One region of the Microbulbifer pacificus genome, then DNA from elsewhere that is predicted to be linked to it. Evidence: predicted binding sites of a transcription regulator. Region 1 holds the regulator's gene; each other region holds the start of a gene.
The links. The regulator sigma-54, encoded in region 1, starts transcription at its own class of promoters, with help from an activator protein. The targets are predictions, from matches to a motif close to TGGCACANNNNTTGCNNT.
Positions count from the first base shown of each region.

Region 1 (9,745 bases):
GGGAGATCAACAAGGTGATCGCCACCGGCTCCCCGGCCCACTTCCAGCAGCAGGTCGAAGAGAGCACCAACCCGGTCAAGGCCCGCGCGAAACGCATCGAGTTTCTGGTGAGTAGCGACGCCCTGCAACTCAGCGGCGAAGCGTTCGTGGACCGCGACGGCAACACACTGTCGGCAGAGCGCATCAACTACGACCTCAAAAGCGAGCAGATGCAAGCCCAGGGTCAGTCGGAAAAGAAACGGGTGGAAATGATCTGGAAGCCCGAATCCAAAACCGAGCCCACCCCCGCGGAAGACGGCCAGTAATCTACGCGCCCCATACAAACCGAACAGTCAAAAGAGGCGGCAAAACAGCCGCGCAGTTACCGGAATTCACTATGCCGACGCTCAAAGCGCTACATCTCGCCAAGCAGTATAAAAAGCGCAAAGTTGTTCAAGATGTATCCGTGAGCGTCTCCAGCGGCCAGGTTGTCGGCCTGCTCGGCCCCAACGGCGCCGGCAAAACCACCTGTTTTTACATGATTGCCGGCCTGGTACAGGCCGACGCCGGTCAGGTGATGATTGACGAGGAAGATATTACCGGTCTGTCCATGCACGGTCGCGCGCGCAAGGGTATCGGCTACCTGCCCCAGGAAGCATCGGTGTTCCGCCGCCTGTCGGTGGAGGACAACATCCTCGCTATTCTCGAGATCCGCAAAGACCTCGACCGCAACCAGCGCCTGGAGCAACTGGAATCACTCCTCGAGGAATTCCACATCACCCACATTCGCGAGAGCCTCGGCATGGCGCTGTCCGGCGGCGAGCGACGTCGGGTAGAGATCGCCCGCGCGCTGGCCACCAATCCGGCGTTTGTATTGCTGGATGAACCGTTTGCCGGGGTGGATCCCATCTCCGTGAACGACATCAAGCAGATCATCCGCCACCTGCGAGACCGCGGTATTGGCGTGCTCATTACCGACCACAATGTGCGTGAAACCCTGGATATCTGTGAGACCGCGTACATCGTCAGCGAGGGCCACATCATCGCCTCCGGCGACCCCAAAGACGTAGCCGAGAACAAACAGGTGAAAGACGTCTATCTGGGACACGAGTTCACCATCTGACCCTATATGGGTGAAATCATCAGCATTTCACCCTTCAATTACCGATTCCTGTCACAATTCTGACCGCGACAATCGCGACGGATATTTTTTTCGGCACGCTTATTGCTTATTCCTGCGCCCCTTGCCACTTGTGTTCCGAATTACCCCGGGGTAGTCTGCAGGCGATGAGCAATCTGCCGCCGACACAAGCATCAAATGTGTCGCAGCGGTGCAACGCCAGAATTTTATGCCGACACTCCCCCTATGAAGCAGTCACTCCAGTTAAAACTCGGCACTTCGCTGACGATGACGCCACAACTGCAACAGGCCATCCGCCTGCTGCAATTGTCGACGCTGGAGCTGCAACAGGAGATTCAGTCTGCCCTCGACAGTAACCCGCTGCTGGAATCGGACTTTGACGAGCACGCCGGCGAACATCTGCAGGAACAGAACACCCCCGCCACCATTGAGCGCCAGACTCTGGACAGTGCCGACAGCGGCCGCGAAGGCCTCGGCGGCGAGGGCGAGAGCGAGTCCACCGCCGATGGCGACTGGAACAGCGACATCCCCGAAGACCTGCCGGTAGACACCCGCTGGGACGATATTTACACCAACAGCAGTCACTCTGGTGGCGACGGCGAAGAGTACGCGCTGGAACAGCGCAACGCCGCCGCGGAGAGCCTGCAGGACCACCTGCTGTGGCAGCTGAATCTCACTCCACTGACGGCAGAAGACAAGTTGATCGGCGAGGCGCTGATCGACGCAATCGCCCCCAATGGTTTTCTCGATACCGATCTGGAGGATCTGGCGGAATCGTTTGCGATCGAAGTGGCAGAAATACTGGCGGTACTGAAAACCATCCAGCAGTTTGAGCCGGTGGGCTGCGGCGCCCGCGATCTGCGCGAGAGCCTGCTGCTACAGCTGCGCCAGCTGCCGGAGAGCACCCCCTGGCTGGCACAGGCCTTGACCGTGGTCGGCCAGCACCTGGACCTGCTGGGCAAACGCGACTTTCGCCAGCTGAGTCGCCGTACCCGACTGAGCGAGGCACAGCTCGGCGAGGTAATGCGCCTGATCCAGACCCTCACCCCCTACCCCGGCGAGGCCTTTGGCGGCGAGGAGCCCCAGTATGTGGTGCCGGACGTAATCGTCAGCCGCCGCGAGCAGCGCTGGGTAGTGGAACTGAACCCGGAAACCACGCCCAAGCTGCGCATCAACGATGCCTACGCCGCGCTTATCCGCCGCGCGGACAACTCCACTGAGAACAATTATCTGCGCGACAACCTGCAGGAGGCCCGCTGGTTTCTGAAAAGCTTGCAGAGCCGCCACGAGACGCTGCTCAAGGTGGCGAGCTGCATCGTCGAAAAACAGCAGGGTTTCTTCGAGCTGGGACCGGAGGCGATGAAGCCGATGGTACTGGCCAATATTGCCGAGACCATTGGCATGCACGAATCCACCATCTCCCGGGTGACCACGCAAAAGTACATGCTCACTCCCCGCGGCGTATTCGAACTCAAGTACTTTTTCTCCAGCCATGTGAGCACAGACTCCGGTGAGGACGCCTCCTCCACGGCCATCCGCGCGCTGATTCGCAAGCTGGTGGACGCAGAGCAACCGCGCAAGCCGCTGTCGGACAACAAGATCACCCAGGAGCTGGACAAACAGGGCATTCAGGTCGCGCGCCGCACCGTCGCCAAGTACCGCGAGTCCATGGGCATTCCCTCTTCCAGCGAGCGCAAGCGACTGGTGTAAATAGACCGAAGCGGATCAGCCGGTCACACTCCCTCTGTGCAAGCGCCGTTTTCGATCAATTTCTGCCCGACCAATGCCCAGGAATCGAGTGTATCCTTCCATTCTGGTGAACTTCCTAGTAGGGTTGCCGCCCTGTGCGGGGGGCAGCCAAATTGTGTTGTACCCGATGAGGAGAAATCCATGCAGATCAACATCAGTGGCCACCATGTAGACGTAACCCCGGCCATTCGCGATTACTGCCTGACCAAGCTGGACAAGCTCTCCCGCCACCACGACCTGATCACCAATACCCAGGTCATCCTTTCCGTCGACAAACTGATCCAGAAAGCGGAAGCGCGGGTTCACGTTAACGGCAAGGACGTATTTGCGGATTCAGAATCGGAAGATATGTACGCGGCGATCGACTCGCTCGCTGACAAACTCGACCGGCAGCTGCTGAAACACAAAGAGAAATTACGCAGTCACCGCTAGACGTTGCCCCAGGGAAACGGCTGGCCTGCACTGTCAGATCACCAGTAAGTTATGACATTGGAAGCATTACTCTCTCCCCGCCTGAGCCTGTGCCACCTGGCGGGGAGCAGCAAGAAAAAGCTGTTACTCAATATCGCGCAGGCGATCTCAGAACAATACCCCGATCTGGATTCTGATACCGTCTTCAACCAGCTGGTGGCACGGGAGCGCCTGGGCTCAACCGGTATCGGTGAAGGTGTCGCTATCCCCCACTGTCGCCTGCCCGGCTGCGAGCGTCCCATCGGGGTGCTCTGCACCACGTCGCCAGCGGTAGATTTTGATGCCATCGACCGCCAACCGGTGGATCTGCTGTTTGCCCTGTTGGTCCCGGAAGACGCGGACCAGGAACACCTGGATACCCTCGCGGAAATCGCTGCCCTGTTCAGCGACAGCCGCGTGCGCGAAAAACTGCGCGAAGCCACCACCAGTGATGAGCTCTACGCACTGGCCATCAACAGTGCGGCGGCGGCATAATAGCCACCGCATTTGTCCGGCGCCCGGTGCACAACCGTATGGCTGCCAGATGACCGGCTCCGGCAGCCTCCCACCACAGGTCTGCCGCCCGGCCAACCCGAATCAGCAAGGAGCGCTTGTTCTATGCGACTGGTGATCATCAGCGGCCGCTCTGGCTCAGGAAAAAGTTCCGCCCTCGAGCTGCTCGAAGATGTCGGCTTCAACTGCATCGACAACCTCCCCGCCAGCCTGTTGCCCGAGCTGATCCGCCGGGTTACCGAACACCCCCCCGAAAAAAATACCCATCTCGCGCTCGGTATCGACGCCCGCAACCTGTGGCACGACGTGCGCCAGGCCCCGCGGGTGATCAGCGAACTGCGCGAAAGCGGCGTAGAATGCGACGTCATCTACCTGGATGCCCGCTCGCCGGTGCTGGTGCAACGTTTTAGCGAAACCCGCCGCAAGCACCCCTTGAGCGACAGTCGCACCCATCTGCTGGAAGCTCTCAATCACGAAAAGGAACTGCTCGCACCGCTGGCGGCCATGGCCGACCTGGTGATCGACACCAGCAGCCTCAGCCTGCACCAGCTGCGCGACCAGATTAAAACCCGTGTGGTGGGCAAAGACTCCCCGGGCATGGCAATCCTGTTCCAGTCCTTCGGCTTCAAGCACGGTGTGCCAGTGGACGCAGACCTGGTGTTTGACCTGCGCTGCCTGCCAAACCCGTATTGGGTGACGGAGCTGCGCAACAAGACCGGGCTAGATCCGGAAGTGGTGGAGTTCCTGCGCGCCCATAGCGAGACCGAGGAAATGCAGCGGGATATAACAGCGTTTCTCGAGCGCTGGCTGCCCTCTTACCAGCAGAGCAATCGCAGTTACACTTGCGTCGCCATCGGCTGCACCGGGGGCCGCCACCGCTCCGTGTACATGGTGGAGCAGCTGGCGAAATACTTTTCGAGAGAATTCCAGAACATCCAGATTCGCCACCGCGAGCAGCAGAAATAAACCAGCCCCATACTCAGGGCGACCGCCACCACAGCGCAAAACCAGAGCAATCGCACCAGAACAGTCATATGCAGAAAACCCGTATCACCATCATCAACAAACTCGGGCTCCACGCCCGCGCCGCCAGCAAATTCGCGCAGACCAGTGCGCGCTTCTCCTCGGAAGTAAAAGTGCACTGCCAGGGCAAAGCGGTAGACGGCAAGAGTGTGATGGCACTGATGCTGCTGGCGGCGGGCAAAGGGGTTGAGCTGGAACTGGAAATCTGCGGCCGCGACGAAGATGCAGCCCACGAAGCCATCTGTGCACTGATCAACGATCGCTTTGGCGAGGGCGAATAACGCCCTGATCTCATTTCGTTCCACCGCCGGTATAATGCCGGCACTCGCTGCCCGCCCCTGACCAGGTATCCCTGTGCCCAATCCCGTCTCCGCCGACATCAACTTCCGCGCCCAGAGCCAGCTCGGTGAGCTGTATGCTGCGCTGGACAGTGGCACCGGGCGCGAAGTGCAGCGAATGCTGCAGTCCCTCTCCCCCCAGAGTATTGCCCAGCTGCTGGAAAGCTCGCCGCCGCGTATTCGTCAGGTACTGTGGAATCTGATCGACCGTGAGGTCGAGGGCGAAGTGCTGCAGGAGCTGACCGACGACGTCAAAGCCCAGATCCTCTCCACCATGGACACCGAAGAAATGGTGGCCATCATGGAGGGGCTGAACGCGGACGACGTCGCCGACATTCTCCAGCAGCTGCCCGACCGATTGATGGCAGAAGTGCTCTCCGCGATGAGCGAAAGCGATCGCCAGCGAGTGGAGAGTGTACTCGCCTACGGCGAGGAAACCGCCGGCGGTTTGATGGACACGGACATCGTTTCCGTGCGCCCGCACCTGACCCTGGATGTGGTGCTGCGCTACCTGCGCCGCCACGAAAAGCTGCCAAAATCCACCGACAACCTGTTCGTGGTCAGCCGCCAGGACAAGTTTATTGGCCTGCTGCCCTTGACCCGGCTGCTCACCTCGGACCCTTCGGTCACCGTGCGCGAGATTATGCACACCGACGTGGAGCCGATCCCGGCGGAGATGCCGGACCACGAGGTGGCGCAGCTGTTCGCCAAGTACGACTGGATTACCGCACCGGTGGTGGACGCAAGCAACCGGCTGCTGGGTCGTATTACCATCGACGATGTGGTGGACGTGATCCGCGAGGACGCGGACCATTCCCTGATGAGCCTCGCCGGTCTCGACGAGGAGGAAGATACCTTCGCGCCGATCAAGCGCACCGCACCGCGGCGCGCGGTGTGGCTCGGGATCAACCTGCTCACCGCACTGCTGGCCTCGTGGGTGATCAACCTGTTCCAGGGCACCATCGACAAGGTGGTGGCGCTGGCGGTGCTGATGCCCATTGTCGCCAGCATGGGCGGCGTGGCCGGCAGCCAGACACTGACGGTGGTGATCCGCGGCATGGCACTGGGGCAGATAGGTCGCAGCAACCTGCGCTGGCTGCTGTCCCGAGAACTCGCCTCCGGCGCACTGAACGGGATTCTATGGTCCGCAGTCATGGGGGGCATCGCCGCCCTGTGGTTCGGGGATCTCCGCATTGCGCTGATTATCATTGCCGCCATGGCCATCAACCTGGTTACCGCCGCCCTCGCGGGTACCATTCTGCCCGTAGCCCTGCGGGCCATGCGTATAGACCCCGCCCTGGCCGGCGGCGTCGCCCTGACCACGGTAACCGACGTGGTCGGGTTTATGTCCTTTCTCGGCCTCGCGACCTGGTATTTCGCCTGATCGCCACCGGCAAACCACTCATTTCAGAGACATTACATGCACAATACCGACGATTTCGAAGAATTTGATGGCGATCTGCCCAAGAGCAAGACGCAGCTGAAGAATGAAATGCAGCAGTTGCAGGATCTCGGCAAGCAGCTGACGGAGCTCACCGCGTCCAAGCTGGCCGAAGTGCCGATGGACCCAGAGCTCGAGGAAGCCATCGCCACCTTCCACCGCATCAAGTCCCGCGAGGCCAAGCGCCGCCAGATGCAATTCATCGGCAAACTGATGCGCGATGCGGATGTGGAGGCAATCGAGGCGGTGTTGAACAGCCACAAGGAGCGGGACCTGCAGCGTCTGCGTTTCGATCGTTTGGCGGAAGACTGGCGGGATCGCTTGCTGGACCAGGGCAACGATGCCCTGAGTATGTTTTTCAACGAGCACCCAAGCGCAGACCACCAGCAGCTGCGCAACCTGTTGCGCGAAGCCGGTAAGGAACGAGCCAACAACAAGCCACCGACCAACCAGCGCAAACTGTTTCGCTATCTGCGGGACTTTTTTGTACAGGAAAGCTGATTGCTGTTTTTGCTAACCCCGCTCGCGAACACCTCCGCCAGCTCTGCAACCACGATATCGATCACTGCCGGGTTCTGCGGCACCCAGCGGTGCAGGCTTACAGGCACCTGGTATGTCTTACCCAAGGGCAGACGGGAGCTGGACTGGGGCAGGATGGTGGCATCGTAAGGCGTCCAGATTGAAACCGGCGCGGCGTCTTCCAGCATTGCCGCGTCCCGGTTCAGATTGTCCAGAAACTCACTGCCGATACGCAGCTGCCGCCCGCCTTTATAGGGCAGCAGATGCGCCCACAAGCTGCCGAAATGCGGGCTGGAGAGGGCAATAAATTTGTGCACATTTGCAGCGCCTCCCAGTCGCTGCAAATAGTAGCGCGCCACAATACCGCCCATACTGAATCCCACCAAAGCACAGGTCTCGCCCTCGCTGGTAACCTCATCCACCAGCTCGCGCAACTGCAGGGCCATCGGCTCCATCCCGTACCAACCGCTATTGGCCCTCAGCTTGATCGTGTGTGCACTGAACCCCGCGTGTCCCAGGGCTCTCTGCATTCTGAGCATCGACTTGCCCCGGTCGAAAATCCCGGGAATCAGTATGGCGACCCGGCCTTTTGGCATATTCGCATCATCCGCACATCGGGCATTTAACTTTCGGCTACTCCCTAAGCTTAGAGAGTCACCGCGACTTGCGGAAAACAAATCGGGCCCGGGGATGTAATCCGCGGGCCCGAAAAATCCAGGTCCAATAACCTGATTCCAAGTGCGCCGGTGGCGTTATCAGCTAGTACAAGCCTCGACTTCCGGCACGAGCTTTTCCACCCGGGCTTTCTCCACCGGTTTCGGCAGCGGTTTGATCAGCACCAGCAACAGCGGCAACAGGGTCAGGGAACCCAGCAGCGCGGCGGACATGGCGAGCGCGGTCAGCAGGCCGAAATAGATCGACGGCACAAACTTGGACAGGGCCAGAATCGAGAAGCCGGCGATGATGGTGATCGCGGTGTAGAACATGGCGCGGCCGATGGTGGCGTGACTGCGGTGCATGGTCGCCACGTAATCACCGTCCTTTTCAAACTCCTCGCGGAAGCGATACAGATAGTGAATCGCGTGATCCACACCGATACCCACGGTAATCGCCGCAATGGTGATGGTCATCATGTCCAGCGGAACATTCGCCAGCCCCATACCGCCCAACACCACACAGGCCGCCAGCATGTTCGGGATCAACGCAATGATCGACAGCCACAGGGAGCGGAACAGCACCAAGAACATCAGCAGAATGCCCGCAAATACCGCACCCAGGGTCAGGATCTGCGACTTGAACAGACTCTGCAGCATGTTGTTATACAGCACCAGCATCCCGGTCTGGCGCACATTCTCCGGCGCCATTCCCAGTTCGTTCTCCGCGAAGTTGTAGATACGCTGGATCAACTCTTCACGGCGCAGATTCGGGTCGGTCTCCATCACCCGCATGCTGATACGTGCCTGCTGATCTTTCGGCGACCAGTAGGGGTGCACCAATACCTGATTGATTTCCTCCGGCAGGCTCTGGCGGGCTACCGCCAGTTCAAAATCGTTGAGGCCACCATCGTTCAGGTCCTTCGCCACCTTGTACAGGGTGGCAAGGGACTGCACCTTGCCGATTTCCGGCTGGGCTTCGAGGAAATCGTGAAACTTCTCAATCTGGTTCAGGCCGGCCACAGTGAACCAGTAGGCTTCCGGAGCTTCGCTGGCGGATGCACCGGTTGCGAAAGGATCGTCAGCAGCAAACGGATCTTCTTCGGCATAGTCCTCACCTGAGGTCATCTCATCGCCAATTTCCGCTCCCGCAAATTCTTCCGCGGACGAATCCATCTCCTCATCAGCACCGAAATCGGCGCCAAAGGGATCGTCCTCGCCTTCAAATTCCGGCGCCGCCTGCTGGGGCTTGTTCAGCACCACATCGAGACTGATGGTACCGCCGAGGCGCTGGTCGATGACCAGCATGCCCTGATGGATCTCGGTGGAATCGTCGAAGTAATCGATAAAGCGGTTTTCCACTTTCAGGCGGGTGATGCCCACCACACTGATCACCGCCGCAACCGCAGCGACCCCCAGCACAATGCCCTTGTGGTTTTCGGTAAAGCGCGAAAACACCTGGGTGAACGCGTGGGAGTTGTCTTCGCCCTGACCGCCGTCACGCTTTTTCAGCAGCATCAAGCTGGCGGGCAGGATCAGGAACGACAGTACCAGCGCGAGGGTCACACCGATGGTCATCATCCAGCCAAAGTCGATCACCGGGCGAATGCCGCTGACCACCAGGGAGATGAACGCCACCATGGTGGTGAGACCGGTGTAGAGACAGGGCTTGGCCATAAAGGCCACGGTGGCCGAGGCCAGCTGGAAGCGATCCCATTCCGGGTGCTCGGCAAAATACTCCCGGTAACGCACCGCCAGGTGAATGGTAATGGCCAGGGTAATGATCAGCAGCAGCGCCACGAAGTTGGCGGAGATCACGGTCATGCGCCAGTCGAGCCAGGACAGCAGCCCCAGCATCATCACCGCGGTAGTGACACAGGTGACAAGCGGCAGCAGCACCCAGCGGGGCTGACGGAAGATCAGCAACAGGGTCACCACG
Region 1 covers NZ_CP137555.1:1,085,804-1,095,548, forward strand. Annotated here, with positions in the region: gene lptA (lipopolysaccharide transport periplasmic protein LptA) at 1-305, shown strand, start outside; gene lptB (LPS export ABC transporter ATP-binding protein) at 377-1,102, shown strand; gene R5R33_RS04920 (RNA polymerase factor sigma-54) at 1,346-2,830, shown strand; gene hpf (ribosome hibernation-promoting factor, HPF/YfiA family) at 3,011-3,301, shown strand; gene ptsN (PTS IIA-like nitrogen regulatory protein PtsN) at 3,353-3,814, shown strand; gene rapZ (RNase adapter RapZ) at 3,938-4,798, shown strand; gene R5R33_RS04940 (HPr family phosphocarrier protein) at 4,867-5,136, shown strand; gene mgtE (magnesium transporter) at 5,210-6,577, shown strand; gene yjgA (ribosome biogenesis factor YjgA) at 6,614-7,135, shown strand; gene R5R33_RS04955 (lipase family alpha/beta hydrolase) at 7,102-7,749, opposite strand; gene R5R33_RS04960 (efflux RND transporter permease subunit) at 7,909-9,745, opposite strand, start outside.

Region 2 (9,745 bases), 1.7 Mb from region 1:
AGCCCCTGTTATGCCTGCCTGTTTCCGCCAGCGACGGGGCAGAGTGACCTGCCGGAAGCGGAGAACTGCTCCACGGTCGGGGTTATCGGTCCGGCGCTCGGGATGATGGGCAGTGCCCAGGCGCTGGAGGCCATCAAGTTTATTGCCGGCCTGCCGGTATCCAGTCTGAACAAATTGCAGTTGTTCGAAGCCGCAACGCTCGAGTGGCGCGCACTGGCCCTGCCGGCAAACAGCACTTGCCCGATTTGCCGATAAACAGTAAAAACAGCCAGGCATTCGCACAATAAACCTCGCAAAAAGGTAATTCCCTTGGCTGTTCGTCTTTTATCCAAACATCTTCTGCCCCGATATGTGCTGCTCGCCGGAGTTTCCGGGGCGCTGCTGGCGGGCTGTGCCGAAGGCAAACGCCAGTCCGCTACCGAACCAGAAACTCCTGCACACGTTGCCGCGTTGCAGCAAGTGGAAACCCAGCCGGTCACGGAATTGGATCAGGTACACGTGTCCGAGCAACTGCTCGACACCTACCGCCAGACCTGTGCCAGCTGTCACGAGCAGGGGGTAATCGGTGCGCCGAAGACGGGCGATGCCACGGCCTGGAGCCCGCGTATGGCGCAGGGAATTGATGTTCTTGTTGCGCACGCCCGGGATGGTTTCAAGGCGATGCCACCGGCGGGGCTCTGCTACAGCTGCTCGGATGAGGATTTCGCGCAACTGATCCGCTATATGTCCACGGAAAAATAACCGGGCATTTCTCCGTGCATTTCGCCGTGAGCAATGGGCAAAAAAGACCCGGCCGTGTGGCCGGGTAAATCTGAACGAGTGGGTTTGGGAAACGTTGAACGTCTCGTGGGCGTAATCAGAACTGTGCTTCGGCGGTCAGCCACAATTTGTCGGTATCAACACTGAACTCATCCGCGCTGTAGGCGCTGTATTTCATACTGAGGTTCACGCCTGCCAGCTTGCCGGCGAGCAAAAATCCCGCTTCGCTGCCAAGTTTGTCCATGCCGGATACACCGCTATCGTCTGAATTCAGCTGGTGATAATTGACCGCGAATTTCACCCCGCCGAGGCTGGTAGCCAGTGACAGGTAAACATCTTCGATACCGCCGGTGATATTGCCGCTGCCACCGCCGAGAAATTTATCCGTCCAGCCCTGGAATTTGTGCAGCGTGGCCAGCGGTGTGATGAACTGTCCATCGGCACCATCCGCTCCCAGCAACTCATAACCGCCCGCCAGGGTAAATTGACCAAGCTTGTAGCTCGCTTCCGCCAGCAGATAGTCCGCATCGTAATCCGCGGGGTTGTTGGCAGCCGACGATTGCGTGGCGTATTCCAGTGTGTAGCTCATGTCCGCTTGACTGCCCGCAAAGCGCAGGCCGTAAGTGTCGGTGGAGAAAGCCGCGGCATCTTCATTGTCCAGCAGGTAGGCGTAACCGCTGAGGGCACCTGCAGAGAAACCCGTGTATTTGGCGTTTAGCAGGTAGCTGTCGTTGGTGTGGTCCCCGACAGGGCTGTCTTCACCAAAAATACGGTTCACGTTGCGTACATGCGCCAGGAACAGGGTGGTGTCAGTGAAACTGGTATTGCTTGCGCTGAAGCCGTCGTAGGTCTGTTCGTTCTGTCGAAAACCAACACCGCCCACAAAGCGCTGGTTGTCCAGCAGAATGCGCTGGCGGCCGTATTTGAAGGTTGTGGCTCCAGTGGTGTATGCGAGATAGGCCTGATTGACCTCGGTACCTTCCGGGTCGCTGACACCGCCTTCGAATTCGGTGAGGTGGGTGACGTCGTCCATTTCAAGCAGGGTGCTGAAGCCCTGGTAGCTGGCCGAGGAGAACGTCAGGCGCGTCTGCAGGCTGGTAAGATCCACGTCGTCACTGCCGGCGGTGTCCACCATTTCGGTGCGCACACGCAAGCCCAGGGTGACATCACCTAGGGCCAGTGCATCGGTAATGCTGCTCACCACGGGAGCTTCCTGGCTTACGGTTTCCTGCGCTTGTGCCGGAATACTGGCGGCAGCGATGGTCACGGCGCCGATGGTGCTGGCCAGAATTCGGCGAGTCGGTTGCCGCGGTGTCAGAAGTGTAAAAATTTTGGTTTTCATGGTGTTGGTTCCTGTTTCTGATTAATTGAAAAATTGTTTGCTGTGGCGCTCGTGGAGGAATTTGAGTACCTGTGCCCGGTACTGGTTGTATTGCGGATCATCGGCGAGCGCCAAACGGTGGCGCGGGCGCCCGAGCTCAACGTCGAGAATTTCGCCGACAGTGGCGGCGGGGCCGTTGGTCATCATCACAATGCGATCGGATAACAGCACCGCTTCATCCACATCGTGGGTGATCATGATCACTGTGTTGTTCAGCTCCGCCTGGATTTCCATCAGGGAATCCTGCATATGCGCGCGGGTCAGGGCATCCAGGGCGCCGAAGGGTTCATCCATCAGCAGCACCTTGGGTTGCATGGCCAGTGCGCGCGCGATACCGACACGTTGTTTCATTCCGCCGGATATTTCCCCGGGGCGCTTGTGCATGGCGTGGCTCATGTGTACCAGTTCCAGGTTGTGCTCGATCCAAGTACGCATTTCTGCCCTGGTTTTGCTGTTGCCGAATACCTGCTTTACCGCCAGTTCGACATTTTCATAAGCGGTGAGCCACGGCAGCAGGGAATGATTCTGGAACACCACCGCGCGCTCGGGGCCGGGTTCGCTCACTTCCTTGCCGCTCAGGATGACGCCGCCGCGGGTGGCCTGGTACAGCCCGGCCACCACGTTCAGCACGGTGGACTTGCCGCAACCGGAGTGACCAATCAGGGATACAAATTCCCCCTGCCGAATTTTCAGGTCCACATCGCGCAGGGCGGTAAAGGGGCCCTTGGGCGTGGGGAACTCCATATCGATATGGCTGATGTCCAGAAGTACGCTCATTGTTCCGCTCTCCAATGTGAATATGTGGCTGGGTTACTGGTTGCTGCTCTTGTCCCAGGACACCAGCTTCTGCAGCATCAGCATGCCGCGGTCGAGAAGAAAACCGATAAATCCGATGACCAGTACCGCGGCCATGATGCGGGCGAGGGAATCGGAGCTGCCGTTCTGGAATTCATCCCACACGAATTTACCGAGTCCCGGGTTCTGTGCCAGCATCTCGGCCGCGATCAGTACCATCCAGGCGACGCCGAGGGACAGGCGCATACCGGTAAAAATCATCGGTACCGACGCGGGCAACACGATTTTTTGTACATGGCGCAGGGCCGGCAGGCGCAACACTTTGCTCACGTTCACCAGATCCTGATCGATACCGGCAACGCCTACCGCAGTGTTGATTACCATCGGCCACAGACAGCAGAGCGTCACCGTGATCATGGAGTTGAGGAACGACTTCGCCACCAGCGGATCGGGACTGGTGTAAAGGGCTGATACCACCATCGTCACCAGCGGCAGCCAGGCCAGCGGCGAGACCGGTTTGAAAATCTGCACGATCGGATTGACTGCACTGTTCAGGGTTTTGCTGAGCCCGATGGCAATGCCCAATGGAATGGCAATCGCTGCCGCCAGCAGGAAGCCGCTCATCACCGTTACCAGGCTGGTGCCAATCTGGTCGACGAACGTTTCCTTGCCGGTGTAGGCGCGGATTTTCGGCTCGTAGCTGGGATCTGCCGCGAGCCGTTCTGCGTTACGCACTTCCTGACGCTGGTAAAAAGCGTGTTCCTTTTCCCGCGAACGCTGGTGTTCACCATACAGCGCCTTGAACTGTTCCATTACCGCAGCGGGACCGGGAAATTTTCCCAGCGAAGTATCGATATTCTGTGCAGTCACCGACCACAGCAGCAGGAAGCCGAGCATCCCCAGTAGTGGCAGTGCCACCAGACGTACGGCGCTACCGAGTAAATTGCTTTCCAGTTGCGGCAATCGGAAGCCATAAAACTTGCCCGTATTCACTGTCGTGCTGTTCATACCTGCTACCTCGGGGTTCGTGTTGGTAAATTCCGGTTAAAGTTTCTGGCCGGACTTAAGGCCGATAGTAAACTTGTCGATGTACTCGTTGGGTTTGTGGCCGTTGTAGACGATGCCGTCGATAAAATGCGTCTGCGGATCGCGGAAGCCGTCTTCGTTGGCGAAGTCTGGGAACTGGTCTGCGCGAGCCAGCTTGTCGGCGACCAGAGATTGGGCCGCGGCCTGGTAGATATCCGGGCGGTACACTTTCGCGGCCAGTTCCTTGTACCAAGCATCAGATTTGTCGTCGGGAATCTGGCCCCAGCGGCGCATCTGCGTCAGGTACCAGATGGCGTCGGAGTAGTAGGGGTAGGTGGCGTTGTAGCGGAAGAACACGTTGAAATCCGGCACTTCGCGCTTGTCGCCTTTTTCGTACTCGAAGGTGCCGGTCATGCTGTTGGCGATCACATCGTAGTCCGCGCCCACATAGTTGGAACGGGACAGGATCTTCACCGCTTCCGGTCGGTTTTTATTGTTGTTTTCATCCAGCCACATGGCGGCGCGGATCAGCGCGCGGGTGATGCGCACCGTGGTGTTCGGATACTTCTCCGCGAACTCGCGGGTGATGCCGAACACTTTTTCCGGGTTGTCTTTCCAGATCTCATAGTCGGTTACCACCGGCACGCCAATATTCTTGAACACCGCCTGCTGGTTCCATGGTTCGCCCACGCAATAGCCGTAAATGGTGCCGGCCTCCAGGGTTGCGGGCATTTGCGGCGGTGGGGTGACGGAAAGCAGCGCGTCGGCATCGATCTGGCCGGAGATGTCACCCTTGTGTGGTGCGTAAAATCCCGGGTGGATGCCGCCGGCAGCGAGCCAGTAGCGCAGTTCGTAATTGTGGGTGGATACCGGGAATACCATACCCATATTGAACGGTTTGCCGTCGGCCTTGTATTTTTCCACCACCGGCTTGAGGGCATCGGCCTTGATCGGGTGTACCGGTTTGCCGTCCGCCTGCGTGGGGATATTTGGTTTCATCTGCTCCCAGATGGCGTTGGAAACGGTGATCCCGTTGCCATTCAGGTCCATGGAAAACGGAGTGATGATGTCGGCTTTGGTGCCGAAACCCATGGTGGCGGCGATGGGTTGGCCCGCCAGCATGTGTGCGCCATCGAGGCGGCCGTCGATTACGCCGTCCAGCAATACTTTCCAGTTGGCCTGGGCTTCGATGGTGACGTAAAGTCCCTCGTCTTCAAAAAAACCCTTTTCGTAGGCGATGGCGATAGGCGCCATATCCGTGAGTTTGATAAAGCCGAAGGTGAGTTCCTCTTTTTCCGGATAGCCAAGTTCTGCGGCATAGGCTGACGTCATGCCGGCGCCGAGTCCCGCAGCCAGTGCCAGCATTGCGGCCAGTTTTTTGAAGGGCGTTTTCCAGTACATGGGTGTCGTGCTCCTGCTCTCAAAGTGATTCAGAATTGGTCTTCGAAAATTTTGCGCAAAAAAAAGCGCTCACCGATTCCCTGCAAACGGGGCAGGATCGGTGAGCGCCTCTGCTCAAGGGCAAACGCCTTGGCGTTGCCAGTCTGATTGTTATCCGGGCTTAAACTGCGCCCGGTAGGTCAACGGAAATGAGTGGCCACAGTTGCCGGGTCATTTCGGTGCGGATAAGAGTTTCCGCATTTATCTGTCGCTTTGCAGACTCTGTGCCAATTTTTCACAGCTGGATCATGATTGGCGCCCCAATGAATTCTGCAGGACGTTGTGGCTGTGTCGCGAGAATAGTGGTGGGAATGCGGCAACTTGTTGAATTTTCGACAGGTTTTTTTCGCTGGCTTTGCTGTGCTTGCCCCAGCGGAGCTCCGTTTCAGTATTTTTCGGAGGCTTTGGTGCGGTGGGATTTCGCGACAGGCTGGTTTATACAGCTGCGCTTACTGTCGCGGTTACTGCATCCATTTCGGTGCGTTAGCGAGAACGGAATGGTGCATGCGCTGTAAATAAGCACGGCCGGATGGCGTCAGGTAAAAACAAAAAAAGGGCCGGGCGCTGGCGCCCGGCCCTTTTAATCGGGTGAGTCAGTGATCTACAGCGTGATCAGAAACTGTAGTTCAGGGATGCACCCACCAGCCAAGCCTCGAGGTTGGTGGTGCCACCATTGAAGTAGGTACCAAGTCCAGCGGTGGGTGTCAGCGGCAGTGCCTGGAACTCCTGAATCGGCTCGTCGTCACCCCACAGGTATGCCAGACCGGCGTCAATGCTCAACTGGTTGTTGAACTTGAAGGTGCCGCCAAAGGTCACCCACTGACGGTCTGCATCCGGGATGGACAGGGTGCGCCAGGTAACCGGCAGGCCAAGTCCGCCTCCCAGGCCATATGCTGCTGATTCTTCGATGCCGTCGTGGTTCAGGCCATCGCGCGCCGCGCCTTCGTCATAGGCGTAACCGACACGCCAGGTGACTTCATCACAGGGGTAGTACTCCAGGCCCAAGCTGTAGCGCCAGCCGCTCTGGAAGTTCTCTTCCTTGATGTGCAGCGGGTTGTAGTCCGGAATCGGAACGCCGTCGATGCGCTGGTTCGGGAAGTAGGCCTCCAGGCGCTCGAAGTCATTCCAGTCGGTCCACAGGGCGCCAAAGGCAATGCCCCAGTGCTCATCGAAGCGGTGATAGATACCCAGCTCTGCGATATCCGGCAGATCCAGGGTCAGGTTGGCCCGCTCGTTGTGGAAAGTGCCAATGACATTGCCGGCATTGTCGTATGCGCGAAGCAGATCGGAATCCACATCTGCCTCAATTTCCGGGTCAAATTCGGACTGGTAGGAAAGGGCAATACGAGTGCGGCCGTCGACACTGCGCCACAGCGCACCAATGCTCCAGCCGTAATCCCAGTCGTCGCCATCGGCATCAAGAAGTTTCGCGTTGGATACGGAAGTGCCCAGCAGCTGTTGTGCGATAGGATCGAGCACAAAATTATTCGGCACTTTGCTCTTCAGTGTCGCGTCCGCATACAGGAAGTTGACGGATACTCCGATGCTGAATTGATTGTTGTAATCAAATGCCACAGACGGGGCGATATCCACGCTCAGCAGCTCGGTTTTGTCGGCAATATGGGTAACCGGCCAATCGGAGTCGAAATCGGTTTCGAGGCCGTAGTCGGTATTGATCGCCAGACCGAATGACCAGCAGTCATTGAATGGAACTGCCAGATAGGCATTGGGAACAGCAGCGCTGGTTGCGTAGTCATTCGCCTCTGCAAATACCGAGGCCGCGAGTGTCGGACCGGCTGGGGTCAGCAGGTAGTAGTCGGTCGTGCCTGCGGCATCAATTTCCGGGTTTACATAAGTTACACCGACGGAAAACGCCATTTCGTTGAACAGTGCGGAGCCTGCCGGGTTGCGGGCGAGAATGGCTGCGTTGTCGCCAATGGCGTTTTCAGCCGCGAAAGCACGGCCGAGACCGGAGCTGCTGGATTCCTGAAGTCCAAAGCCTGCAGCCATGGCGCCGCTGGAAAAAATGCCACTGGATGCGGAACAGATTGCCGCAGCCAGCGCGGCTCTACGCAGAATTTTGATAGTCATGAGGTCCCACTCTATTGCTGAAATTAGTGCCGACGGGAGAAAAAATGCCCTGGTCTGGCAGAGAAGCATTTCCAGAAATGGTTTTACTGAAGCAAACAAATTCCCAGTTGTTTGATTCTAGCAGTGCGATTTTTACTCACGTGGAGAATGCGGCGACTTTATAGTGGCCCTAAGCGGAAAAATCTACGCCTTGGCGTAGATTTTTGTAGAGATGTGAAAAATTTTTTCGGATTATTTTTTTGCGCTGACTTCTTTACCGTCGATGGATAATTTTGTCAGGGTGATTTGGTAGCTTTTGCCATTATCTTCCTGCTGCATAAGCTTCACCAAGGCGTAATTCCACTCCGGTGCAAACCAGATATTGGTGACGCGTTCTGCATCCTCGCCACGCACACGTTGCACCTTGATGGTTTCGATCAACCCCATTGGCGTTTTTAGTTTTTCACTGCCGGTAATTTCAAATTCGTATTCGCGAATTTTCTTGCCGTCCGCTACCTGGTATTTCAGTGGTGATTTGCCATTGGCGACATCGATGGCCAACTGCAGCTGGTAGCTGATCTTGTCCTGAATATTTCCCGGTGCGTTGTCGATACTGAGGGATTTGTCGTACACATTGATCACGCGGGTGGCGTTGTCTTCAAAACTGAGTGCGGTGTGGCGATCTTTGCCGAGGCCGGATTTCTGGTAATCGTAATGTTGCGGAACAAGCCGCAACCCCTGTTGGGCGAAGCGGGAATACTCCTCGATTTTGGCAAACATGGAGTGGGCGGAAAAATCCAGGCGCCAGCTGCTGGGGCCGCCATTGAGCTTGCGCTCGGCAGTGACGCCGAAGCCGCTGAACTCTGCCCTGTACGTGGCAGTGAAGGGAATAAGTACTTGGGGGGGAGGGGTGGCGCTGGTGCCTTGCTGGGCGAAACCGGGAGCGCTGGGTATCAGCGCAAAAACAAGCGCAATAACAATTGCTGAAAAAGCGTTGAATGCTGCGTAACGAGACAAGATTCCACCTCCGGCCTGTAATTCTATTTCCATAGTCCAGGCCGGAAGTGTAACCGGCCTGTCAGTCGAGACGCTTGCCGCTGCGGGGCAACAATTCCCCATCCAGCTCAACGCGGTCGCCGACCATTTTGAGCCGCCCCTGGGCAAACCAGCTGGCGGCCAGCGGATAGATCCGATGTTCCTGCACCAGTACCCGATGTGCAAGTGCCTCGGCGGTATCGCCAGACTCAATGGGTACCGCCGCCTGCACGATAGGCGGGCCGCCATCCAGTTCTTCGGTAACGAAGTGTACCGTGGCGCCATGTTCGCTGTCTCCAGCATCCAGAGCGCGTTGGTGGGTGTGCAGGCCCTGGTACTTGGGCAGCAAAGACGGGTGAATGTTCAACAGGCGTCCGCTGTAGTGGCGCACAAAGCCCGGAGTGAGGATGCGCATAAAGCCCGCCAGGATCACCAGATCCGGGCGGTAGGCATCAATCACCTCAATCATGGCCTCATCGAAGCTTTCGCGGTCGGAGAAGTCCCGATGGCTCAGGACTTCGGTGGTGATACCGGCATTCTTGGCCCGGGTCAGGCCGTAGGCATCTGCCTTGTTGCTGATCACCGCTTCCACGGTGTAGTCACAGGCGTCATCCGCCGCGGCATCGAGAAACGTCTGCAGGTTGCTGCCGCTGCCGGAGATCAGGACTACGGCGCGGCACTTGCCTGGCAGGTTGGCAGCGAGTTCGGTGGCTGTCGACATGGAGGTTTAGAGTCCCGCCAGCTCGACGGCTTCACCGCTATTGCCGGCTTCGATGCTGCCGACGATAAAGGCCTCTTCACCCAGTTCTTGCAGTCGGGCCAGTGTCTTGTCCGCTTTGTCGGCGGGTACGCAGACCACCATGCCCACACCGCAGTTGAAGGTGCGGTACATTTCGCGGCCTTCGATGTTGCCCGCTTCCTGCAGCCAGCGGAATACCGGCGGTAGCTCCCAGCTCTTGGTATCGATCACGGCGCGGGTGTTTTCTGGCAGCACGCGCGGCAGGTTCTCCAGCAGGCCGCCACCGGTGATGTGGCAGAGGGAGTTGACCTGCACTTCCTTGATCAGGGTCAGCAGGTTCTTCACGTAGATGCGGGTGGGGGCCATCAGGGACTCGGCCAGGGTTTTACCTTCCAGGTCCTTCTGCAGGTCGGCACCACTGATCTCCAGCACCTTGCGGATCAGCGAGTAGCCATTGGAGTGGGGGCCGGAGGAGCGCAGGGCGATGAGCTTGTCGCCAA
Region 2 covers NZ_CP137555.1:3,584,907-3,594,651, forward strand. Annotated here, with positions in the region: gene R5R33_RS15275 (HesA/MoeB/ThiF family protein) at 1-255, shown strand, start outside; gene R5R33_RS15280 (c-type cytochrome) at 310-741, shown strand; gene R5R33_RS15285 (alginate export family protein) at 857-2,101, opposite strand; gene R5R33_RS15290 (ABC transporter ATP-binding protein) at 2,123-2,917, opposite strand; gene R5R33_RS15295 (ABC transporter permease) at 2,951-3,943, opposite strand; gene R5R33_RS15300 (CmpA/NrtA family ABC transporter substrate-binding protein) at 3,980-5,362, opposite strand; gene R5R33_RS15305 (OmpP1/FadL family transporter) at 6,014-7,492, opposite strand; gene R5R33_RS15310 (DUF3108 domain-containing protein) at 7,724-8,590, opposite strand; gene purN (phosphoribosylglycinamide formyltransferase) at 8,550-9,227, opposite strand; gene purM (phosphoribosylformylglycinamidine cyclo-ligase) at 9,234-9,745, opposite strand, start outside.
Region 2: the regulator sigma-54 is predicted to act here: its motif matches at 5,614-5,631, upstream of R5R33_RS15300 (CmpA/NrtA family ABC transporter substrate-binding protein).

Region 3 (9,745 bases), 1.3 Mb from region 1:
ATCGAAACCCGCTTCCCGGACCCGATCGCCAACCCCTACCTGGCCTTCGCTGCACTGCTGATGGCTGGTCTCGACGGCGTGAAGAACAAGATCCACCCCGGCGACCCGGCGGACAAAGATCTGTACGACCTGGAGCCGGAAGAGCTGGCCGAGTACCCGACCGTTGCTTCCAGCCTGGAACAGGCCCTGGACGCACTGGATCAGGACCGCGCCTTCCTGACCGAGGGTGGCGTATTCACTGACGACGCCATCGACGCCTTCATCGCCCTGAAGCGTGACGAAGTACAGCGTGTGAACATGACCACTCACCCGGTCGAGTTCGAAATGTACTACTCCTGCTAATTCGCAGGTATCATCGCGGCACCGCCCCGGCTTTTGATATGAGGGCGGCGCAAAGATGACGAGAAAGCCCGCACTTCGGTGTGGGCTTTTTTTTTGCGACGCAGATGGCTAGCCTTAGCATTGCAACAGAACACAAAAAGTGAGGCAGGATTGCCCATGAACAAATGGTCCATCAAAAAATGGTTGCTCCCGCTGGTATTGGTGCTGGCGGTGCCGGCGATGGCGCTGCAGGATTCGGGCGCGCAATCGGGTGCGGAGGATGACAAATCCTCCAGTGGCACCAGTGTCTACAAGATCGTCGGTCCCGACGGTCGGGTCACGTTCAGTGATACCGCACCCGCGGGTTCCAGGGCGGAGAAGGTCAAGATAGGCCCCACCAACGTGCAGCCGATTGCGCTGCCCGTGCCCCTGCCGGTGCGCAAGCTGTCCCCCCGCAGTGACGAGGATCGCGGCGACCTGGGGCCGGTGAATTTCGCCATCGTCAGCCCGTCCAACGATGCCACCATCCCGCCGGGGCAGCGCTTTATCGTGCTGCAGGTGGCGCTGGAACCGGTGCCCCGCGACGGTTATGCCTTCTACGCGGTGATCGACGGTCAGCGCTGGTCCGGCACTTCTTCCGGCACCAGCCTGGATATCTCCGCGCTGGAGCGCGGTTCTCACACCATCCAGGCGGTGTTGCTGGATGCCAGCGGTCGGCCACTGGCGCAGTCGCAGATGATCCAGGTGCATGTAAAGCGTCCCGGCGGCCAGATCCCGGATTTCCCCGCGGAGCAGGCCCCGCAGATGCCCAAAATGCCCCAGGCACCGGGTGTTGCCAATCCACCGAAACCCCAGCCACGCTGATACGCGCCGCCGGTTTCGCCGGGCGCCATCTTCGGCGTCCGGCACTACGTCCCCTCCTCTTTCCCTTCCTCCATCTCAGTCATTCTTCTCAGTCATTTCGCCGCCATGCTGCCGCGCCTGGCGCCGCTTCTGTCTGCGTGCCCAATTGTGAGCGGCATATCTGGCTATTTTTCGATCGTCGCACCATAATGGTGCGCAATATGGCGGTATCTTTTCTCGGTGCCCCTGAAAGTTTCCTGTGAATCCGGTTTATGCGCCATTTTGGTTTGCTTTTTGCACTGCCATTAGGCGAACCGGAGAAGTGAACCAAATCGCAACTCGCAACCTCGGAAGACCGAATGCTCAACGATCGCCAGTTACGCCTGCTGCTGGACAACCTAACGTCGGCTGTCTTGGTGCTCGATGAAAACCTGTCGCTGTGTTACCTCAACTCGGCGGCAGAAGACCTGGTGGCAGCCTCCAGCGCCCGCGCCATCGGCCTGCCGCTGGACGAGGTAGTGCGGGAATCCCGCTCCCCGGAACAGGCGCTGCGCGCAGCGCTGGCCACCGGTGAGAAGTACACCGTGCGCCGCGCCCTGTGGTTTCTGCACAACCTGGAAGAGTGCACCGTGGACTACTCGGTGACGCCGCTTACGGATCTCGGCCTGCTGCTGCTGGAAGTCCAGTCCATGGACCGCCTGCTGCGCATCGCCCGCGAGGACGCGCTGCTCTCCGCCCAGGAGACCACCCGCAACCTGGTGCGGGGCATGGCCCACGAGGTGAAAAATCCCCTCGGCGGAATTCGCGGAGCGGCACAGTTGCTGCAACGGGAGTTGAAGGATCTGGGTGACGATGGTCTCGGGGAGTACACCCAGATCATCATCGAGGAGGCGGATCGCCTGCGCAATCTGGTGGACCGCATGCTCGGCCCGCGCAAGCCGGTGAAGCTGCAGCCGGTGAATGTGCATTCGATCACCGAGCGGGTGGCGCAGCTGATCGAGGCGGAGTGCGATGGCGCGCTGGAAATCAAGCGCGATTACGATCCCTCGATTCCGGATATTCCGGCGGACAGCGAACAGCTGATCCAGGCGGTGCTGAATATCGCCCGCAACGCCATGCAGGCCATTGCCGAGAATATCGGGCTGGCGGAGGGTGAGCTCACCATTCGCACCCGGGTGCAGCGACAGTTCACCATCGGCCGTCGCCACTGCGCGCTGGTGTGCCGTATCGACGTGGTCGACAACGGCCCGGGGATTCCGGAAGACATCCGCGAGCGAATTTTTTACCCGATGATTTCCGGGCGCGCCGAGGGCTCGGGGCTGGGGCTTTCCATTTCCCAGCACATCATCAACCAGCACCGGGGGCTCATCAAATGTGAGAGCCGCCCGGGACTGACCGAATTCCAGATTTATCTGCCGCTGGCCAACGATTAGGGGCCGGCGGGGACGAGAACCAGTAGTACGAAAATTATTAGAAAGTAATCACAGAGCCGGAAAATTATTATGAACAATCGCGTATGGATCATTGATGACGACCGCTCCATCCGCTGGGTGCTGGAGCGCGCCCTTTCCCGGGCGGGTATCGACACAACCTGTTACGAAAATGGCGATCGCGCGCTGGACGATTTTTACAGCGAATCACCGGATGTGGTGATCAGCGATATTCGTATGCCCGGTTCCGATGGCTTCAAACTGCTGCAGCGCTTCCAGGCCGAACGCCCGTCGCTGCCGATCATCATCATGACCGCGCACTCGGACCTCGACAGCGCGGTGGCGGCCTACCAGGGCGGTGCCTTCGAATATCTGCCGAAACCCTTTGACGTGGACGAGGCGGTAGCGGTGACCCGCCGCGCGCTGGCCCACGCCAATGAACAGCAGCCGGAAGAGCCGGTGGTGATCGAAAACGGCACCGGCAACAAGGAGATCATCGGCGAGGCGCCGGCGATGCAGGAGGTGTTCCGCGCGATCGGCCGTCTGTCCCACTCCAATATCACCGTGCTGATCAACGGCGAATCCGGTACCGGTAAGGAACTGGTGGCGGCGGCGCTGCACAACCACAGCCCGCGCAAGAGCCAGCCATTTATCGCATTGAACATGGCGGCGATTCCCCGGGACCTGATGGAGTCCGAGCTGTTCGGCCACGAGAAAGGTGCCTTCACCGGCGCCAGCGCCCAGCGCGCCGGCCGCTTCGAGCAGGCCAACGGCGGCACGCTGTTCCTGGATGAAATCGGGGATATGCCCGCGGAGACTCAGACCCGTCTGCTCCGGGTGCTTGCAGACGGGGAGTTCTACCGGGTGGGCGGCCACACCCCGGTAAAAGTGGATGTGCGTATCATCGCCGCCACTCACCAGAATCTCGAGCGTCTCGTCGAGCAGCACAAATTCCGCGAAGACCTTTTCCACCGTCTCAACGTTATCCGCATCCATATCCCGCGTCTCGCCGATCGCCGCGAAGACATTCCCCGCCTGGTGCGACACTTCTTCAATATCGCCGCCAAGGATCTCGGGGTGGAACCGAAAATCCTGCTCAAGGACACCGAGGAATACCTCTCCGGCCTCGGCTGGCCCGGTAACGTGCGCCAGCTGGAAAACACCTGCCGCTGGATCACCGTGATGGCCTCTGGCCGCGAAGTGCACATCGACGACCTGCCGCCGGAGCTGCACCAGCAGAGCGCCAGCAGCGAAGTGCCGCAGGACTGGCAGAAAGCCCTGCGCCTGTGGGCCGATCAGGCGCTCGCCACCGGCCAGCGGGAAATCCTCGGCCAGGCCGTGCCGGCGTTCGAGCGCGCGCTGATCGAAATCGCCCTCAAGCACACCGCCGGTCGCAAACGCGACGCCGCCGAACTGCTGGGCTGGGGGCGCAACACCCTCACCCGCAAGCTGAAAGAACTGGGCATGGGCGGCGGCGAGGACTGACAGCCGCCACCTCCGGCGATATCATTGCCACGGGCACCCTCGGGTGCCCGTTTTCATTTGCGCGCTGTCGGCCAGAGGCCGCGCCGTATCCATCTCTGCTTTAATGCCAGATAGCTACCCACAAGTATTGATCCCGGAGTCTTTCATGAGTGACCTCCCCCACTGTCCCAAGTGCCAGTCGACCTATACCTACGAAGACCGCAACCTGTTTGTGTGTCCGGAATGCGGGCACGAGTGGTCGGCGCAGCAGGGTGCGTCGGACGCCGATGACGGCCTGGTAATTAAAGACGCCAACGGCAATCTGCTGGCCGACGGCGACACCGTGACCGTGATCAAAGACCTCAAGGTCAAGGGTTCGTCACTGGTGGTGAAAGTGGGCACCAAGGTGAAGAATATTCGCCTGGTCGAGGGGGACCACGATATCGACTGCAAAGTGGACGGTATCGGCCCGATGAAACTGAAATCTGAATTCGTCAAAAAAGCCTGATTCCCCGCGCTGCCGGCGGAGAACAATTCGCCGGCAGATCGCTCTGCGCTGGTCCAGACTTGCCCATAACCACGGGGTTTTTCTGGAACATACATGGCCATAACGAGGTCGTTTTCTGATTTATCGCTGACCGGGGTGTATTTCGCTTCCATCCTGCTGGTGCTTGCAGCTCTCGCCTGCGGTTACCTGGTGGGGCGCCGGCTCGGGAGAAGCCGCAAAGGTCACCGGGATGATCCCTCCATGGGCAGTGCGGTGGCCGCCACTCTCGGTCTACTGGCTTTCATGCTGGCACTCACCTTCAATATGACCGCCGACCGTTTCGGCCACCGCAAGGCGCTGCTGCTGGAAGAGGTCAATGCCATCGGCACCACCTACCTGCGCACGGATTTTCTGCGCGCGGACAATCGCGCGCGCGCGCGCCAACTGTTGCTTGATTACACAACCTTGCGCGGTTTTGACCCGCACACGATGAGTGCGGAGGATTTTCTGCATGACATCCGCCGCAGTGAGCAAATCCAGCGCGAGCTGTGGCAGCTGGTGGAGAAGGAAATAGCCGCTGGTACCGAAAGCGTTCGCCTGCGCGCCTTCTACGAACCGCTGAATCAGGTCATCGACCTGCACACCTCACGCCTGCAGGTGGGCATGGAATACCAGGTGCCGGCGCCCATCTGGGCGGCGCTCTATGCGATTACCGCGCTGGCGGTGTTTGGCATTGGCTTTCAGCTGGGGGTCAGTGGCAGCGGCTCGAAACTGGTGGCACTGGCAATGGCCATGGCATTTGCGCTGGTGATCCTGCTGATTGCAGATCTCGACCGCGCCGGCGAGGGGATGCTGGTAGTGGACCAGGCGCCGATGAAGAGCCTGGCCAGGCAGATGAAAGAGAGTGGCGACGGCACACGATAAGGTTGCCGCTACAAGGAAGTGCTCACAGCTTCACGATCGTCAGCGTGATGGCGCCGATGTCAAAGCCCCATTTGCTCAGGTCCGATTCTCCGATCAGGGTATGGTCGTCAATCAAGTACATGCGATCGTCGACGCTGATATTGATCGTGCGCCCACCGTAGGGTACTTGCAGGACATAGCCGATGAAGGCGCTGTTGCCGCTCACCGCCAGGTGCGCTTCACCCACTACATCTTCCGCACGCCCGATATAGTGGCGCTCATTGCCGCTTGCTTGTCGAAATTCCAGCTGCCAGTTGCGGTATTGAATTTCGCCGTCATCAAACTCGAATTTTTCTGCCAGCAACCCGCGCCCACTGCTCCAGGTTCCATTTAGTGTCGCCGTAAATCGCCGGGTTACCTTGCCCGCGCGGTTTTTCACGATACCGTGCGCGCGCAATGGACCATTGAAAAATTGCTCGGGTGTGAACAGCGGCGTGTTGCCGGCATAGTCTTCAACTGCCGGCCCACTGCAGGCCTGCAATAGTGGCAGTGTCATGGCCAATAACAGGGAGAGAGCGACTCGTATCATGGGAACACCTGTGTGCGTTGAGTTCCCGTTGATACGAGTCGCGCGTGCGGATAGATCAGTCCCCGCTGGTTTGTGTCGAGCCGCCTGGCTTGGACAAATCGTCCAGGGGGGATTGATCGCCCGGGGGCAGCAGCGGTTCGTCGCGGCTGATGAATTCGCGCATGAATATTTCCCAGAACGCCATGAACAGCGCCGCCAGCAGCGGGCCAATGGCGAAGCCGCTGATGCCGAACATGATGAGTCCGCCGACGGTGGAGAACAGCACGATATAGTCCGGCAGCTTGGTGTCGCGGCCCACCAGGATCGGGCGCAGGATGTTGTCCACCAGGCTGATCACCAGTACCCCGAAAATCATCAGCACGGTGGCTTTGACCGCTTCGCCGGTGGAATACAGATAGAGCGCAGCGGGGAACCAGATAATGGCGGCGCCCACCGCCGGCAGCAGCGACAGTACCGTCATCACCACACCCCACAGCAGCGGCGCCGGCAGCCCCAGCGCCCAGAAGATCATTCCGCCCAGTGCACCCTGAGTCACCGCCACCACCAGATTGCCCTTGATGGTGGCGCGGGTGACCTCGGCAAATTTTGCCAGCAGCAGTTTTTCCCGCTCATCGCCCAGCGGCAGTGCGCGAATCAGCAGTGCCACCAGTGCGTTGCCGTCGCGGATCAGGAAGAATGTCAGGTACAGCATCAGCCCGAGGCTGACAAAAAAGTTGAGGGTGTTCTGGCCCAGTGCCAGCGCATTTTTTGCAATCAGGCTGCCGGCGGTCATCAGTCCTCCCAGCAGGCGCTCCTTGATGCCGTCAAAATCCAGACCGAAGCGCTCGAGTGCGGCGTTAATACCCGGGAAGGCCGCGCGCACCTGCTCGACCTTGGCGCCGAGGTTGATCTCACCCGACTGTACTCTCTGGTACAGGTCCACCGCCTCACTGACAAACGAGCTGGCCACCAACAGCACCGGGATCACGACCACGATCAGGCACAGCAACAGGGTCAGCAGCGCGGTGAGGTTTGGCCATTTGGGAAAACGGTGCAGCAGGTAGCGGTACAGCGGGTGGAAAATCAGCGCGACCGCACAGGCCCAGAAAATTGCGGTAAAAAACGGCTGCAGCAGCAGTACAAAGGCGACGGTTACCAGTAGCAGGGTGAAAATAAATGAACGTCTTTCCAGTTTTTCCTGCACTGCCGGCTCCCTGATTTTTGTTATGCGCGTGCTATATGCGTCGGACGATGAGCCGCTAATGTAACCAGATAGCGCGGTGCTTACCAGCGACGGTAACCACAGGTGTCCACGTGAAAACGGATGCCGCTGTAGATGCCGAGCCCCATTTTCCATTTGCGCCCATGGCGCTGGTGGATCTTGCGCAGTTTTGGCAGCAGTTCACTGCGGGTGTAATCCGCCTCCGGAATCATGTCGAGGCCGCAGAAGTGCAGGTGTTTACTGGAGCGCGCGCCCCCGGCCTTGGCGTTGTACTTGGAGGTGCGCCAGCCGGAGAGCACCACCACCGGGCCGATTTCCGGCACCACAAAATTTTTGATCACCTCCAGGGTGTTCACCATGGTTTTCCAGCTGCGCTCCGGTGGAATGGCGAACGGGGGCTCGCCCACTTTCTGCCAGTCGCTGCCCTGGCGCAGCAGTACGAACGCGGGTAGCACGTCGCCAACCCCTTTGGTGTCGAGGAAAAATTTCAGTTTGACAAACTGTTCCCGGTTGTTGTCCTCGTCGAGGAATTTTTCAAACGCGCCCACCGAGGCCGCGGGATAGCCTTTTATCTTGAACGACATCGGTGTTTCCGGGGTGATCGGGATCCTCTCGGGCTCGGGTACCGGAATATATTCCACCGGGCGCACCACCCGCTCCGCCAGCTCGCGTACTTTTTCCACCGTCAGCACGATGAGTGCCAGGGAGCATGCGAGCACCAGCGCGCTGATCCAGATCACCCGTCGGCGCTCGATGTGAATATCGACAAACTCGTGATCCGGGGTTTCTTTGATATCCATGCTGGTGACGACTCAGCTACCAGCGGCGATAACCGCAGGTGTCCACGTGAAAGCGCACGCCGCTGTAGATGCCGAGCCCCATATTGCTGGCGGGGCCGAGGCGCGCGTGCAGGTTGTGCAGTTCTTCGACCAGTTCGGTGCGGCCGATATTCGAGCGCGGTACCAGGTCCACACCGCAAAATGTCCGGTGCTTGCTCTTTTGCGAGCCCCCCGCCTTGTGGTTGTAGGTCTCGGTGCGAAACGCAGAGACGATATCCACCGGGCCGATGCTGGGGATAACTTCATCGCGGATCAGCTTCAGGGTGGCGACGATATTCGGCCACTGCTGTCGCGGCGGAATGGCGAACGGCGGCTCTTTGATGTCCAGCCAGTCGGAACCCTGGCGCAGCAGGTTTTCGGGCTCGATGGTATCGGCCACCCCCGCCTCCTCGAGAAACAGCACAAACTGGTCGAACTCGCGCCGGTTGGCACCGGTGCGCAGGAAATCTTTGAGGCTTGCGGCGGTGGCGACGCGGTAGCCCTTGAGCTCGGTGTAGGGCTTTTCCCGCGCCTGGAACTGCAGGTAAACCCACAGGCCCAGCAACAACACCAGCAGCAAGGCGGCCACACCCACTACCACCCACCAGTTGGTCTGCTGGCTGGGGGACAGATGGTCGTAGCGGCGTTTGACGGTGGAAAGTGGATTGCCTGACGGCATGCCCGCTGCCTGTTTGCGTTGTTGGTCTAATGATGTGGGGGCGACGGGAAAACGATTGCCGGGAATCGCCCCTCCACAAACTATAGCTCTCCAGTGGCGGGCTGGCGGACACAAAAAAGGCGGTCACAGTGACCGCCTTTTCGCTAGATCGATACGCTATCAGGCCTTGGGGCCGGCCGCGTTGATCGCATCGCTGACCGCGAACTTGCCGATGTTATCGGCAAACAGGGCCGCCAGCTTTTTCGCAGCCGCGTCGTAGGCCGCAGAATCGGCCCAGGCATTGCGCGGGTTGAGGTAGGACTTGTCCACGCCCGGTACTTCCAGCGGGATTTCCAGGTTCATGATGTCCAGGTGCTCGGTGCGGACGTTGTCGAGCGCGCCGTTCTGGATCGCCGCGACCACCGCGCGGGTGACCGGAATCGGGAAGCGCTTGCCCTTCTCGCCGGAGCCGCCGGTCCAGCCGGTGTTCACCAGGTATACCTTGGAGTCGAAGCCCTCGATGCGCTTCATCAGCAGGTCCGCATACTCGCGCGGCGCGCGCGGCATGAAGGGAGCGCCAAAGCAGGTGGAGAAGGTCGGGTTGATGCCCGCTTCCGCACCCAGCTCGGTGGAACCTACACGCGCGGTGTAGCCGGACAGGAAGTGGTAGGCAGCCGCTTCCTTGGACAGGATGGCTACCGGGGGCAGTACGCCGGTCACGTCACAGGTCAGGAAGATCACGTTCTTCGGTTCGCCGGCGCGGTTCTCCAGCTGTCGCATTTCCACGTGCTCCAGCGGGTAGGAGCAGCGGCCGTTCTCGGTCAGGCTGGTGTCGTCGTAGTCCGGTACACCCGCGCTGTCGGTCACCACGTTCTCGACGATGGCGCCAAAGCGGATGGCATCCCAGATCACCGGTTCGTTCTTCTGGCTCAGGTTGATGGTCTTGGCGTAGCAGCCACCTTCCATGTTGAACACGCCGCCCTTGGCCCAACCGTGCTCGTCGTCACCGATCAGGTAGCGCTCCGGGTCTG
Region 3 covers NZ_CP137555.1:2,420,897-2,430,641, forward strand. Annotated here, with positions in the region: gene glnA (glutamate--ammonia ligase) at 1-342, shown strand, start outside; gene R5R33_RS10460 (DUF4124 domain-containing protein) at 499-1,185, shown strand; gene glnL (nitrogen regulation protein NR(II)) at 1,524-2,597, shown strand; gene glnG (nitrogen regulation protein NR(I)) at 2,667-4,079, shown strand; gene R5R33_RS10475 (zinc ribbon domain-containing protein YjdM) at 4,225-4,566, shown strand; gene R5R33_RS10480 (bestrophin-like domain) at 4,660-5,469, shown strand; gene R5R33_RS10485 (DUF3833 domain-containing protein) at 5,492-6,037, opposite strand; gene R5R33_RS10490 (AI-2E family transporter) at 6,093-7,220, opposite strand; gene R5R33_RS10495 (D-Ala-D-Ala carboxypeptidase family metallohydrolase) at 7,301-8,038, opposite strand; gene R5R33_RS10500 (D-Ala-D-Ala carboxypeptidase family metallohydrolase) at 8,055-8,735, opposite strand; gene R5R33_RS10505 (phosphoenolpyruvate carboxykinase) at 8,895-9,745, opposite strand, start outside.
Region 3: the regulator sigma-54 is predicted to act here: its motif matches at 1,448-1,465, upstream of glnL (nitrogen regulation protein NR(II)).